DNA from 2 places in the Psychrobacter sp. SZ93C1 genome. Region 2 is predicted to be linked to the other one. Evidence: predicted binding sites of a transcription regulator. Region 2 holds the regulator's gene; the other holds the start of a gene.

Evidence for each region. Region 2 encodes PhoB, which activates phosphate uptake and scavenging genes when phosphate is short. Its sites were predicted from a motif close to TGTCATNAANCTGTCATAA; they were not measured.
Region 1: the regulator PhoB is predicted to act here: its motif matches at 3,097-3,115, upstream of pstS (phosphate ABC transporter substrate-binding protein PstS).

What each region holds. Positions count from the first base shown of each region.
Region 1 is NZ_JADYWY010000001.1:193,623-198,718, reverse strand. Features, by position in the region: gene pstA (phosphate ABC transporter permease PstA) at 1-685, opposite strand, end outside; gene pstC (phosphate ABC transporter permease subunit PstC) at 750-1,700, opposite strand; gene pstS (phosphate ABC transporter substrate-binding protein PstS) at 1,867-3,024, opposite strand; TPP riboswitch at 3,357-3,487, shown strand; gene thiC (phosphomethylpyrimidine synthase ThiC) at 3,740-5,096, shown strand, end outside.
Region 2 is NZ_JADYWY010000011.1:38,975-44,070, forward strand. Features, by position in the region: gene I6E83_RS13120 (M23 family metallopeptidase) at 1-529, shown strand, start outside; gene phoR (phosphate regulon sensor histidine kinase PhoR) at 569-1,648, opposite strand; gene phoB (phosphate regulon transcriptional regulator PhoB) at 1,723-2,427, opposite strand; gene dtd (D-aminoacyl-tRNA deacylase) at 2,574-3,029, opposite strand; gene asd (archaetidylserine decarboxylase) at 3,142-3,978, shown strand; gene I6E83_RS13145 (DUF1287 domain-containing protein) at 4,141-4,746, opposite strand; gene I6E83_RS13150 (HD domain-containing protein) at 4,842-5,096, opposite strand, start outside.

The sequences.
Region 1 (5,096 bases), on a different contig from region 2:
TTCTCGCAAAGGCCAATAACACCCCAGTCGTAAGTCCGGCTCTAGCAGCTTTGATCGTTACTTGCGTAACCATCTTCCACTTAGGCGTACCCAATGCATAGGCTGCTTCACGAATGCTATTAGGAACCAGATTCAGCATATTCTCAGTCGTACGCACGACCACAGGGATGACAATCAATGCCAATGCCAATGCGCCCGCCCAACCAGAGAAACTTTGACCTTTTACCATAAGCGCATAAATAAACAGGCCGATGACAATAGATGGTGCCGATAACAAAATATCATTTAAGAATCGTGTGACTTTACCAAGCATGCTACCTTGAGAAAACTCAGATAAATAAATACCTGTCATCAGTCCGATAGGTGCCCCGATAAACAACCCTGAAAACGCTAACATGACTGAACCGACAATCGCGTTGCGTAACCCGCCAGCACTCATAGGCGGTGGCGTATCAGCAGTAAAGATAGGCAGTTGTACCATGCCCTGAAAACCTTCCACTAAAAGCGTAAGCAAAATCCAAAACAGCCAAAACAAACCAAAAACCATCGCAGCCATAGCGAACCCTAGACCCAATTTATTGGCCCAGCGGCGCTTGTTATATAAGCTTCTGTTATAACGCCCTTCAAAGCCAGTGTTCAGCGGTGACGGTGCATTGATTGCGTTAGTTGCATTGTTAGCAGGCATAATATTTAGTTCCCATATCTTTTATCAATATCTATCAAGGTCTAATCAATCCGTTTGGAGACGATCAGTTGCCTGCTTTTTTATCCATACTCATGAGCATCAGCTTAGCAAGCGATAGCACGATGAAGGTAATGACAAACAAGATTAAGCCCAGATGTAGTAAGGAAGCCAAATGTAGCTCACTCGACGCTTCTGCAAATTCATTGGCCAAGGCTGACGTAATCGTAACGCCTGACGTAAACAGACTTGGACTGATATTAAAGGCGTTACCAATCAAGAAGGTCACTGCCATGGTCTCGCCCAATGCACGACCCAATCCCAAGATGACACCACCTACCACACCTGCTTTGGTATATGGCAGGATAATCTTGAACATGACCTCCCAAGTCGTCGCACCCATTCCATAAGCCGACTCTTTCAGCAGGTCGGGCACGACAGAAAAGACATCACGCATAGTGGCTGCGATAAACGGAATAATCATGATGGCAAGTACAAGGGATGCTGTGAACATACCCAGACCCATTGGCGCGCCCTCAAACAACTTACCGATGATAGGCAGTGGGCCAATGTGCTCAATGAACCATGGCTGAATGTGATCACCAAAGAAAGGGGCAAATACAAACAATCCCCACATACCGTAAATGATAGAAGGGATACCAGCCAACAGCTCAATAGCGATACCAAGGGGCTTTTTTAAGAACTTTGGGCACATCTCAGTCAAAAATATGGCAATACCAAAACTGACTGGAACGGCAATTAAGATAGCGATAAAGGACGTCACCAACGTGCCGTAAATAGGCGCTAATGCACCGTACTCATTGCCGACTGTATCCCAGTTATTACTGGTATAAAAACCCAAACCAAATGCTTGAATGCTCGGCCATGCGCCGACTATCAATGAAACTAAAATACCACCTAAAGACATTAGAACAAGAATGGCAAAAGCTTTGGTTGCATTAACAAACAAAAAATCGTAACGTTTTTGTTTAGCCAATTGGGACCTTAAATCATTCATAAGTGTCTCAGCATTGAATAGGGTTGAGTCAAAATATTAGAAATCTTTATTGGGTTTTATCACAGCAAGCTTAGGATCAAACTGACTGTGATAAAACCTCTCAAATAACTACCGGAGAATAGTTATTCGAAAGGGTGACTCATAAAGCGTATTTAGTAGATAACCGTTACTGAGCTGGCTTGTAGACTGGTTGTCCATCACTGCCTTTTACGTCATTCCATTTGGCTTTGAATAAGGCAACAGCCGTATCAGAGAATGGAACGTAATCTAGTGCCATGGCATCATCATCGCCTTGGGTATAGGCCCAATCAAAGAAGTTCAACACGCCAGCAACCTGCTGAGGATTTTCTGGTTGCTTGTGTACTAAGATAAAGGTTGCAGCAGCGATTGGCCATGCTTGCTCAGTCTCAGAGTTGGTAATAACTTTATAGAAGCCTTCTTGCTGTGACCAGTCGATATCACCAGCTGCTGCAAAGGTTTCTGCAGAAGGTTGCACGAAGTTACCCGCAGCATTTTTTAGCGCTGTGTGTGACATTTTGTTTTGCTTGGCATAAGCATACTCAACGTAACCGATAGAGTTTTTCATACGGTTTACGTAGCTTGATACACCTTCGTTACCTTTACCGCCTGCACCAGTCGCAGAGGTTGGCCATTTCACAGTCTTATCAACGCCGACACTGTCTTTCCAGTCTGTTGAAACTTTGGCTAAGTAATCAGTGAAGTTAAAGGTTGTGCCTGAACCGTCTGAGCGGAATACGGTAGTAATAGCAGCATCAGGCAAGGTCAAATCTGGGTTCATTGCTTTGATAGCCGGATCATTCCAGTTACTGATTTTGCCCAAATAGATATCTGCTAACGTTGTACCGTCTAACTGTAATTGACCAGGCTCAACACCATCGATGTTTACGATAGGTACAACACCACCGATAACGGTTGGAAACTGAATCAAGCCTGCTTCGTCTAACTCTTCAGGCGTCATCGGTGCATCAGAAGCGCCGAAATCGACAGTTTTTGATTGAATTTGTTTGATACCACCAGATGAGCCAATTGATTGATAATTGACTTGACCACCAGTCGCACCATTGTAGTCATAAGACCATTTGGCATAGATAGGCTGCGGGAACGATGCGCCTGCACCCGTGATATTCATTGCGATATTCTCAGCAGATTTAAAACCTGTTGTAGAAGAAGATGCTGTCTGAGTGGTTGCCTCAGTACTGACAGCGCTACTATCAGCAGCTGACTCTGCCGTTTCAGTCGATTTATTACATGCCGTAAGCACTAATGTACAACTAACGGCCACTGCTAATAACGAATAACGCATGTAAGACTCCTAAAGTTTAACAACGATACAAAAAAGCATTGTTTGTGACATGCGTGCTATCTTGCCAAGTTTTTATGACAGTTTAATGACAACCTTATGAATCTTTCATTTGCTGTAATAAATGTGCAATTCAAGGAGTCTTAGAAGAATAAAGATGCGCCTACTTATTACAGCGCATTTATTAAGTAATAATTAAAGAGCGCTTATCGAAGGGTGCTCATGTTCTGTGCTTATCACAGATTTGAAATCTGCTATGTAGACTGGAATATCTATGGCCAAATACCATTAGCCCTCATAGCAGAATTTTGTTAGTATGAAGAAGATTCACAACACTGACAGACTCGGGGTGCGGTGTATTATTGGCTCGCTTTATTAAAGTAGTCGCCCTAATACATTCGCTGAGAGATCACCCGCCGAACCTGATGCGGTTAGTACCGACGCAGGGAAGTCTTAAGCACTTTGTTATTTATAGCAAAGGACGTGCAGAAATGCCTTTTTATCTTCATTACTATCTTAGTGTGCGTGATGTACTACTAAATAGTGAAGACTGATACAAAGCTGCGTCCAACGTTTGATGAGTATCATTCACGACTATATCACTCAGTTTTAGTCGCGAATGATGCTCATGAGCTGAACTTGCCAAAATTACAAATGCTACCCCCGCAGCTACTGGCGGTGTTGCTTTTATTCAAAAACCAACACGCTAGGACAGCATATGACAACTTCTAATGTACAAGCAGCCCCTTCCAATACACAAGCAGCCAAAATTCATATCCCAGCTGACGATACCCTTTTGGCTTCAGAGCCAGCGCAAACGACCAACAGTAAAGCCGATAAAAAAGCTGATGCGCTAAAAACACCAGCTCATCGCACAGCAAGTGATGCGCGATTCGAAGAAGATGCTCGCGACTTGCACCGCATACTCCCCGCCTCTCGTAAAGTCTATATCGAAGGCTCACGCCCTGATATTCAAGTACCCATGCGCGAAATAACGCTTGACCCTACTCCTGTGCAAGGCGTTTCTGAAGGTGAATGGGAGCAAAACCCACCATTTTATGTCTATGACACATCAGGTGTTTATACCGATCCCAACGTCGATATTGATTTGACAAAAGGCTTGCCGAAACTGCGTGAAGGCTGGATTGCGGAGCGCGGTGATACTGAGCAGCTCAATGGTTTATCTAGCTCATACGGACTGGCACGCGCCCGCGATATCAGTACTGCCAACCTTAGATTTGCTCATATTGATAAACCTCGCCGTGCCAAAAATGTCGATGGCAAAGCTGGCAACGTCACGCAAATGTACTACGCACGTCGCGGTATCATTACCCCAGAAATGGAATATATCGCCATTCGCGAAACGCAAAAGCAGCATGAGCTGACCGATATGCGTCAGCACGATGGTGAGAACTTTGGTGCTAACACTCCGACAATTATCACCCCTGAATTTGTGCGTAGCGAAGTAGCGGCAGGTCGCGCGATTATTCCAAACAACATCAACCATCCAGAATCTGAACCGATGATTATCGGACGTAATTTCTTGGTAAAAATTAATGCCAATATCGGTAATTCAGCACTGGGTTCTTCTATTGATGAAGAAGTGTCTAAAATGACATGGGCTACGCGTTGGGGTGCAGATAACATCATGGATTTATCTACTGGCAACCATATTCACGAAACCCGTGAATGGTTGATTCGTAACTCGCCAGTACCGATTGGTACTGTCCCGATTTATCAAGCATTAGAAAAAGTCGACGGCGTGGCAGAAGACCTCACGTGGGAAATCTTCCGCGACACTCTTATTGAGCAAGCCGAACAAGGCGTTGATTACTTCACCATTCACGCAGGTGTGCTGTTGGATTATGTACCGATGACTGCCGGACGCCTAACAGGCATTGTGTCTCGCGGCGGCTCTATCATGGCGCAGTGGTGTATGGTGCACCAACAAGAGAGCTTCTTGTACACGCACTTTGAAGACATCTGTGAGATTATGAAAGCCTACGATGTGGCCTTTAGTTTGGGTGATGGCCTACGCCCTGGTTGCTTGCAAGATGCCAATGACGAAGCGCAAT
Region 2 (5,096 bases):
GCTCATTAGAGCTGCTGTGTTGGTGATGCTATTGTTTATATTAGACAAACTACTGCCAAGTATCAGTCAACAAACACAGTCATTCGTTGTGTCAAAGTGGCAACAGTTGAGTCTATTGCAGCAAGCACTGCCTACAGAAGACAGTCTACCCTCGCCGTTACCAGAGCAGAATCTAACGGATACTTGGGGTGCTGCGCGTAGTCAAGGCCGCTCGCATGAAGGTATTGATATCTTTGCAGCGCGAGGCACGCCGATACAGTCGACAACGCAAGGTATCGTCCGCAAAGTAGGTGAAAATAATTTGGGTGGTCGCGTGGTGGTCATCGTTGGACCTGGCGGCGCAGGACACTACTATGCGCATTTAGAAGATTATGCCGATATTGCTCCCAACGACTGGGTGAATGCTGGTGATATCATTGGTTATGTTGGTGATAGTGGCAATGCAAAAGGCACACCGCCCCATGTCCATTATGGGATATATATCAATGGTAGCGCTGTGAACCCGTATCCATTTTTGCAAAAGAATTAGGGCATATTATCCGTCTATAAATTAGTAATATTTGCGATTTTAACTCGTAGGAGCAGATCGAACATAAGCTGCTGGGAATACCATGCTAAATGTGGAGCCAACCCCTTCTACCGAGTCAATTTGTAATTTCGCCTCATGTTGATATAGGACATGTTTTACAATCGCTAAGCCTAGACCTGTACCACCTGTGGCACGACTACGGCCTTTATCAATACGATAAAAACGCTCCGTCAAACGCTCAATATGCTGCGGTGCAATGCCAATACCATTGTCCTCAACAGCGAACTTGCAGCCTTCTGACGTCTTGGTCCAGCTGATGGAGATATCGCCACCTTTTGGGGTATATTTAATGGCATTGATCACCAAATTAGACAATGCACTATTTAAGTACATCTCTGAACCTTGTAGCCCGTCATAAGTATCTATCTGCAAATGAATGGTATGGCCATATGATTGGTTATAGGCTTGCGCATCATCATAAACATGAGTCAACAGCTTGGTCATATCAATATAAGTCAGCTCATGAGCCTCCTCGATTTCAATGCGAGATAACAAGAGCAAATCATTTACAATTCTATTCATGCGAGCCGTCTGCTGAGTCATCAACTCAAAACCACGACGCCAATGCGGTGGCATATCTGGCTGATGTGAGAAGTTTTCTAAATACCCCATCATTACGGTCAGTGGCGTACGCAATTCATGCGAGACATTCCCGACAAAATCGCGGCGCATTTCTTCTAAATTATGCAATCGTGTCACGTCATAAATGATGAGCAGCTTTTCATCACCAAACGGTGTAATTTCACACTTTAGATAGCGCTTAGCATCTCGCCATGATTCTATATGAACGCCATCGTTAGGTATCGTTGTGGACTGATAATATTGACGGAATTCAGGGGCGCTGATGAAGTCAAAAATACTTTGACCTTTATCCGTTACTTGCAATAGCAGCAAATCCTCTGCCGCTTGATTCCACCACTCCAAACCATCATCACCATTAATTAAAATCACTGCATCTCTTAATGCTTGTACGGCGCTGCTGATTTTTTTAAGTTGATCCGTTGCATGCTTCTGAGAGGTTGGCTCTAACGTGCCCTGCTGGTTATTTTCTATTGGCATAGTATTGCTCATTTATTATCCTTACCACTATTCGCTATATTGGGCCACGATTGCCAAGGCACTTTTAGGGTCAACTAACTGGGTTCAATAAAGCTAGAAAACCGGTAGCCTGTACCACGAACCGTCTGTATCAACTTATCACAGTCATGTGGGCGCAGTAATGTACGCAGACGTTTAATATGTACATCAATGGTTCTATCTTCAATATAAACGTTGCCACCCCATACCTGATCTAGCAGCTGTGTCCGCGTATAAGCGCGCTCTGGATGACTCATAAAGAATGCCAATAATCGATACTCAGTGGGGCCAACTTCGATGACTTTGCCTGTGGCTGTCACGCGCTGGCTCTTTGTATCTAGGCTCAGATTGCCTATTTCGATAGGCTTATCACTACTGAGCGCACTACTACGGCGCAACACTGCTTTGATTCTTGATATCAATTCACGTGTCGAAAAGGGCTTGGTCATATAGTCATCAGCACCGGCATCAAGGCCGTGAACCTTACTATCTTCTTCACCTTTGGCTGTCAGCATAATGACGGGGATTTCGGACAATATCTCATCATTTTTGAGCATACGGCAAAAATCAACACCGCTTTTATCTCCGGGCAGCATCCAATCTAACAAAATAAGCGCAGGCCTATGATCGACGACTTGCTGATGCGCCTCTGATACATCGGCTGCCTGTAAGCTATCAAATCCAGCCATTTCTAGTGTCATTACGATCATCTCACGAATCGCAGGTTCATCTTCAACAATCAAAATTTGCTCATTATACATACGGTATTCTCAGCGTTAGATGACAAAACTCAACTTATAAACAAGGCGATAGGTGCTCGCTATATTTTATCTATTAAACGGATTAATTATGACAGCTTAATGACATTTGTTTGAAATGCCTTATCCTTAATATTGAATCCGATGATTTACTTTACCTCTAATAAGAAATTCAGCGGCCCATCATTGATGCTCGATACCTGCATGTCAGCACCAAACTGACCAGTGGCCACATTCGTATGCTGGGTTTTGGCATAAGCGACCAATTGTGCGAACAATGCCTGTGCCATATCGGGTGCCATTGCACCACCAAAGTCAGGGCGACGACCTTTATCGGTTTTTGCCATCAAAGTGAACTGTGATACTAATAGCAATCCACCAGCTACTTGCTGGACGTTTTTATCTAATTTACCATATTTGGCAGGGTCATCATCATTTTCAAAGATGCGATAAGTCAGAATTTTATCGACCATTCTCTGCGCGCTTTGTAGCGTATCATCATGACCCAAACCAATATATGCCAACACACCTTGCTCAATAGTACCGACACACTGTTCATCAATGGTGACACTCGCACCCTTCACTCGTTGTATAAGTGCTTTCATTTACTGACTCCTTACAGATTATGCTCATACAATAACATGCTGTCCATGATAAAATGCAGCCATTCATTTGCCCATTAATTATTACATTGAACTTTACTTTGGTAACCTCATTATGAATTTATTCACCACCTTGCAACAGCTTGTCCCGCAGCAGCAGCTAAGTAAAGTTGCAGGCCGTCTAGCCGCAAGTCGCCACCCTTACGTCAAACGCGCATTTATCCGTAGCTTTGCTAAAGCTTATCATGTCAGTTTAGACGAGTATGAGCGCCAGAGCTTTAATGCCTATGAAAGTTTCAATGATTTTTTTACTCGTGAACTAAAAGACGATGCTCGCCCTATCGATACGACTGCTGACGGCATCGTCAGCCCTGCGGATGGTGTTATCTCTCAGTTGGGTCAAATCGAAGACCATAAACTGCTCCAAGCCAAAGGCCGCTACTACGATGTCGGGCAGCTACTTGCTGATAGCGAAGACGGCCAGTATTTTGCTGATGGTAGCTTTGCGACTGTTTATCTAGCACCTAGTAATTATCACCGCGTCCATATGCCGTTCGATGGTACTTTAACCAAGACGCGTTACGTACCGGGTACGCTGTTTTCGGTCAATAACACTACTGCCGATAACGTGCCTGACTTATTTGCACGTAATGAGCGTTTGGTTTGTATGTTTGATACTAAGTATGGCAAAGCAGCCGTGGTGATGGTCGGAGCGATGATTGTCGCTGGTATCGAGACGGTAGCGACAGGCAAGATTTCACGTACCGATGATATCCAAGAAGCCGACCATGACATGAGCTTTGAGAAAGGTGATGAACTTGGCCGTTTTTACTTAGGCTCAACCGCCATTGTAGTGCTACCAAAAGCCGCAAAAGCTGCTTGGCAAGACAGTATGAAAGCCAATAGTGTTGTACAAATGGGACAATTATTGGGCAATACCGATACCAAATAAATGTACTACCGACTCCCAAAACAAGAGCTGCAAAAAATAAAAGCTCCGTTAAGCGTAAATCATAACGCTTAACGGGGCTTTTCATTGATTACTTTTTACTAATTATTAAAAATAATAGCTCATAACGAAAGCGCTTCAGTATTGAAGGACATTCAAATCACCTTAATATCGAAAGTGCTTATGGATAGGATAGGCAAATAGGATGTTTTCCTCTTGCGTACCGCTGCCGATATTATGAATAATCAACGGTGTGCCATCCGCGGCTACTTTGTCCGAGACAATGCCTATGTGCGGCAAGTTACTCTTTGGCAAACGCCATGACACGATATCTCCCGCTTGAAAGCTGTCTTTATCCGTAATTGATAATGTCTGGCCTTGACGCTCAAAGAATGCTTCCAGATTGGGCACACGACGATGGTCAATATTCTTATCAGTCGATTTCAGTCCCCAATTCTTTGGATAGCTTGACCAGTTGGACTTCATGTCATGATTGACCAATTGCTGTAGATCAATGTTTTGCAGACGATACGCTCTGATGATGACATCAGTGCAGACACCGCTTTCTATCGGCACATCACCACGCGGAAACTCTAATTTACGATAAGCGGGATCATAACTGGTGGTAACCCCAATTTGCTTTTTGGCATCGTGCGCCAATTTATTACCACTACTGATGGAGGTCGCGGCTTGAGCCATTTGTGCCAAGCCTAATACACTGACCAAGACCAGCGATGTACATAATGTTCTATAAGTTATAGATAATCTCATTTAACAATCTCTTTTTGGTTGAACCAATCACCAGTACTGTAGCACGTGCAAATGATAGCTAAGTTGCAAAATGTTTAAACAATCATCCTGTCCCTTTACAAATCAATCAACCACCCTTGCTGAGTCGCGTATTTGATATTTTCTGATAACCAGTCATGAATGCTAGGGAAGCTGTCTTTGATAAATGCATGTGCACCGCTCACTTGCGAGCGAGTGACACCCAGCTCAATCCATGTTTTTCCTTCGGTATTTAGATTGAGTAAAAAAGGCAATAAACGATCGACTACTTTTAGCAGCTGCGTTTCTTTACTATCGCCTGTCTCTTGCTCTTCCCAAACTTCACTTAAATT